2 regions of the Paenarthrobacter sp. Y-19 genome follow, and region 1 is predicted to be linked to the other one. Evidence: predicted binding sites of a transcription regulator. Region 1 holds the regulator's gene; the other holds the start of a gene.

What was found. The regulator HrcA, encoded in region 1, represses chaperone genes, less so after heat shock. The targets are predictions, from matches to a motif close to TTNGCACTCGNNNNNNNCGAGTGCNAA.
Region 2: groL (chaperonin GroEL) is a predicted target of HrcA. The motif match lies at 999-1,025, and genes of this name have one in related genera.

Annotation. Positions count from the first base shown of each region.
Region 1 is NZ_CP119414.1:1,954,702-1,957,099, reverse strand. It holds gene PYR64_RS09045 (DUF3097 domain-containing protein) at 11-862, opposite strand; gene hrcA (heat-inducible transcriptional repressor HrcA) at 1,095-2,102, shown strand; gene dnaJ (molecular chaperone DnaJ) at 2,153-2,398, shown strand, end outside.
Region 2 is NZ_CP119414.1:631,825-634,222, forward strand. It holds gene PYR64_RS03015 (LytR C-terminal domain-containing protein) at 1-516, shown strand, start outside; gene PYR64_RS03020 (cold-shock protein) at 685-888, shown strand; gene groL (chaperonin GroEL) at 1,209-2,398, shown strand, end outside.

The DNA of each region.
Region 1 (2,398 bases):
GGACCGTGGACTACGGGACGGTGAGGAAGTCGATGACTTCTTCCACACGCCCCAACAACGATGCCTCAAGGTCCGCATAGCTGTGCACTGCGCCCAGCAGGCGCTGCCAGCCCAGCCCGATGTCCTCCGCTGTTTCGTGGGGCCAACCGAAGGCCGTGAGAATCCCGGTCTTCCAATCAGTGCCGCGGGCAACGGCGGGCCATTGCTCGATGCCCAGGACCTTCGGCCGGATGGCCTGCCACACGTCCACATAAGGGTGGCCCACGATCAGGACGTTGCCTGCAGCGCCGGGGACAGTCATGGCCTCGGCTGCGATCCGGGACTCCTTTGAGCCCGCCACGAGGTGGTCCACCAGGATGCCAAGGCGGCGGCCGGGACCGGGTCGGAAGTCGGCAATGGCGGACTTGAGGTCGTCCACGCCGTGGAGCGGTTCCACCACAATTCCTTCAACACGGAGGTCGTCACCCCAGACTTTCTCCACGAGTTCAGCGTCGTGCTTGCCCTCCACCCAGATGCGGCTGGCCTTCGCGACCTGCGCCCGTTGCCCCTGGACCTTTACGGAACCCGAGGCCGTGCGATTCGCCTGAACCGCTGAAGCGGGCCGGCGAGGGGCCGGAGGCATCAACCTGATCGCTTGTCCTTCGAGAAGGAATCCGTACCCGAGTTGGAACGACTTCGTTTTACCGCGCCTGTCCTCGAGCGACACGATGTGCATGCCACCGGTCTTTTCCACCCGGGTGACTTCGCCCACCCATCCTGACTGGACGTCTTCGAGGACCATGCCGCGTTGCACCGGCACCTCAGGGAGCTGGCGTTTGGCTGGAGCGGTCAGGTCCTGCGGGCCCCAATTGTCGAAAGCCAAGGAATTCCTACCTCTGTGGTGATGTGAAAGGGGACAGGGGCGGGTTGCCGTCAGCCGGTCTCGGGACGCCGCCCTGGATGCAGTCCTCGGACGGTTTCAATGCTAACAACGTGGTGGCTCATACTAGACTTGTTAGCACTTGGGCATGTTGAGTGCTAAGTGTGCGGTGATCCATTGGAGGTCCCGCGGGGACCGGTCCCATGGACCATGGCAGTCGTCAGGAGGTGTAGCAATGAGTGAGCCACGCAAATTGGAAGTGCTGCGTGCCATCGTTGAGGATTACGTGCATTCCCGGGAGCCGGTGGGATCGAAAGCCCTCGTTGAGCGTCATCACCTGGGTGTTTCCAGTGCCACCATCCGCAATGACATGGCTGTCCTGGAAGAAGAAGGTCTTATTGCCGCCCCGCATACCAGCGCCGGCCGAATCCCCACTGACAAGGGCTATCGCCTGTTCGTTGACCGCATCTCACAGGTCAAGCCGTTGTCCGCCGCCGAGCGTCGGGCAATTCATTCGCTGCTTGAAGGACCCGACGACGTCGATGACATTCTTGAGCGCACAGTACGGCTCCTTTCCCAGCTGACCAACCAGGTCGCCGTCGTGCAGTATCCCCACTCGCACCGCGCATTGGTCCGCCACGCGGAGTTCGTTCTGCTGGCCCCCAAACAGGTGCTGGTGGTCCTCATTGCGGACACCGGGAGCGTCGTGCAAAAAGTCATCGACGCCGGTTCGGACGTGGGGAACGAGGCTTTGATGTTGTTGAGGTCACGATTCCTCGGCAGCATCGCCGGCACCCAGCTGGCACTCCTGCCGCAGGTGTTACCGTCGGTGGTGGCCCTTTGCCCGCCGGATCTTCGTGCCCTCGCCCAAAGGCTGGCCACTGGCTTGGAATCCCTGAGCGACACCAGCCGTGAGGAACGCATTCTGATGGCCGGTACGGCCAACCTCGCACGTTCCAACGTTGACTTCCCGCTAAGCATCGGTCCCGTGCTTGAGGCCCTTGAGGAACAAGTTGTCATGCTCCGGTTGTTGTCGGACATGGGAGACGATCCCCGGGGCGTGACAGTCAGCATTGGCCGGGAGAATCCGTACGACGGCCTGGCCGAGGCCTCTGTAGTGGCCACCGGCTACGGTTCCGGCGCCAAGGTGGGAATCCTTGGACCGACCCGCATGGACTATCCCACCACCATGGCAGCAGTTCGTGCCGTGGCCCGTTACCTTTCCCGCATTCTCGGCGGCTGAACACCGGCCCGGGAAAACATCCGCAGTACAACCAGGAAGAGATACCGACTTTGAGCAGCCACTATGACGTTTTGGGAGTCTCGCCGGAAGCCACCGGGGAAGAGATCAAAAAGGCGTACCGCAAGTTGGCGCGGAAACTCCACCCGGACGTAAACCCGGGTGAAGATGTCGCGGAGCAGTTCAAGGCCGTGACGCACGCTTACGAAGTGTTGTCAGATCCCCAGAAGCGCCGCGTCTACGATGCCACGGGCAACGAGAACGGCACTGATAACGGCTTCGGGGGCGGCTACGCCGGC
Region 2 (2,398 bases), 1.3 Mb from region 1:
GTTCTGACTGTTGGAGCTGTGGCTCTGGTGCTCGGCCTCGTAGCGTTCCTCATCCTGCCGAACCTTGGGCTTGTCGCGCCCAGCGCGTCGTCAAACGTCTCGACGCCGGTACCCCAGCAAACATCCACCTCGCCGTCCGCTGCGCCTTCCGAATCGAGCAGCGCCCCGCCCGCTTCCAGCGAACCGAGCACCCAGCCGACGCCGTCGAGCACTCCGTCAGCGACGCCGTCATCGGCGCCGGTAGACAAGAGCGTTCCGGTGGCGGTTTACAACGGGGCAGGTACTGCCGGCTTGGCGGGCAGGGTTGCAGGCCTGGTGCAGGGCGGTGGCTGGACGCTCAGCACGGTAGCCAACTGGGGCGGCATTCCCCAGCAGACCTCGGTGATCTTCTACAACGCTCCGGCGCAGAAGGCCAATGCAGAGGCCTTGGGAACCCTCCTGGGCATCCAGACGATCATTGAGACCCCGGATGTGCAGCAGCCGCTGGTTGTCGTAGCGGGACCCGGCTACCAGTAACGGCGCGGCTCCACGGCCCAAAACGGCCAACTCGGTTAAGCCTCAATAACAAAACCAGCACCCCGCCCATTGGGGGCAGCGCCGGCGGAGTGACTGTGGTTACAGTGGACTAATTCCGGTCCGGAGATCCCGGCAACCGGTCTTGGCTACTGCGAAAGTGTGGGCATCATGGCATTGGGAACCGTCAAATGGTTCAACGCCGAAAAGGGCTACGGATTCATCACTGTGGATGAGTCCGGCGACGACGTCTTCGTGCACTGGTCGGCTATCCAGATGGATGGCTTCCGTGCCCTCGAGGAGGGCCAGAGGGTTGAGTTCGAACTGGGGGAGGGCCAGAAGGGACCGCAGGCCGAGGGTGTTCGCGTCGCCTGACTTTCAGGGTTGTCCCGCATCGCCATCAGCTATCGGCTGAAACCCGTGTTTTTACTGCGAAAAGTGGAGACTCTGCTTGCACTCTCCCCGGTCGAGTGCTAATTATTGATTTAGCACTCCTGCGGTTCGACTGCTAAATCCGGCCCGGGTTTCCCCGGTGGCGGACAGTGGTGGGATCGCTGGGAGATCAAGAAACACCTTGGTGGGGTGAGGTTCGGAACGCGGGGCATACAGAGGCCGCACGTGAAGGACCGTCCGTCGCGGGCACCCCATCTGACAGGTACCTTCTTAACGACTGTCCCGAAAGGACTACCGCCGTTATGGCCAAGATCATTGCATTTGATGAAGAGGCACGCCGCGGCCTCGAGCGGGGCCTGAACATCCTCGCAGACGCCGTCAAGGTCACCCTCGGCCCGCGTGGACGCAACGTCGTCCTCGAAAAGAAGTGGGGCGCCCCCACGATCACCAACGATGGCGTTTCCATCGCCAAGGAGATCGAGCTGGACGATCCTTACGAGAAGATCGGTGCAGAACTGGTCAAGGAAGTTGCCAAGAAGACGGATGACGTCGCTGGCGACGGTACCACCACTGCAACCGTCCTCGCCCAGGCACTGGTGAAGGAAGGCCTGCGCAACGTTGCCGCAGGCGCCGACCCGCTGTCCCTCAAGCGCGGTATCGAGAAGGCTGTTGAGGCAGTCATCAGCGAACTGCTGGCCTCCGCCAAGGAAATCGAAACCAAGGAAGAGATCGCAGCTACGGCTTCCATCTCCGCCGGTGACCCGGAAATCGGCAGCCTGATCGCCGAAGCCCTGGACAAGGTGGGCAAGGAAGGCGTCATCACGGTTGAAGAGTCCAACACCTTCGGCCTGGAACTCGAGCTCACCGAAGGCATGCGCTTCGACAAGGGCTACATCTCCGCTTACTTCGTCACGGACGCAGAACGCCAGGAAACGGTCCTCGAAGACCCGTACATCCTGATCGTCAACTCCAAGATCTCCAACGTGAAGGAACTCGTCACGGTTCTGGAGAAGGTCATGCAGTCCAACAAGCCGCTGCTGATCATCGCCGAAGACATCGAGGGCGAGGCCCTGGCCACCCTGATCGTCAACAAGATCCGTGGCACCTTCAAGTCTGTTGCCGTCAAGGCTCCGGGCTTCGGTGACCGCCGCAAGGCCCAGCTGGCCGACATCGCCATCCTCACCGGTGGCCAGGTCATCTCCGAAGAAGTTGGCCTCAAGCTCGAAAACGCCGGCCTGGACCTCCTCGGCACCGCCCGCAAGGTTGTTGTCACCAAGGACGAGACCACCATCGTTGAAGGTGCCGGCGACGCTGACGCAATCGCAGGCCGCGTGGCCCAGATCCGCGCCGAGATCGAGAACTCCGACTCCGACTACGACCGCGAGAAGCTGCAGGAACGCCTGGCCAAGCTGGCCGGCGGCGTTGCAGTCATCAAGGCCGGTGCCGCCACCGAAGTTGAGCTCAAGGAACGCAAGCACCGCATCGAGGACGC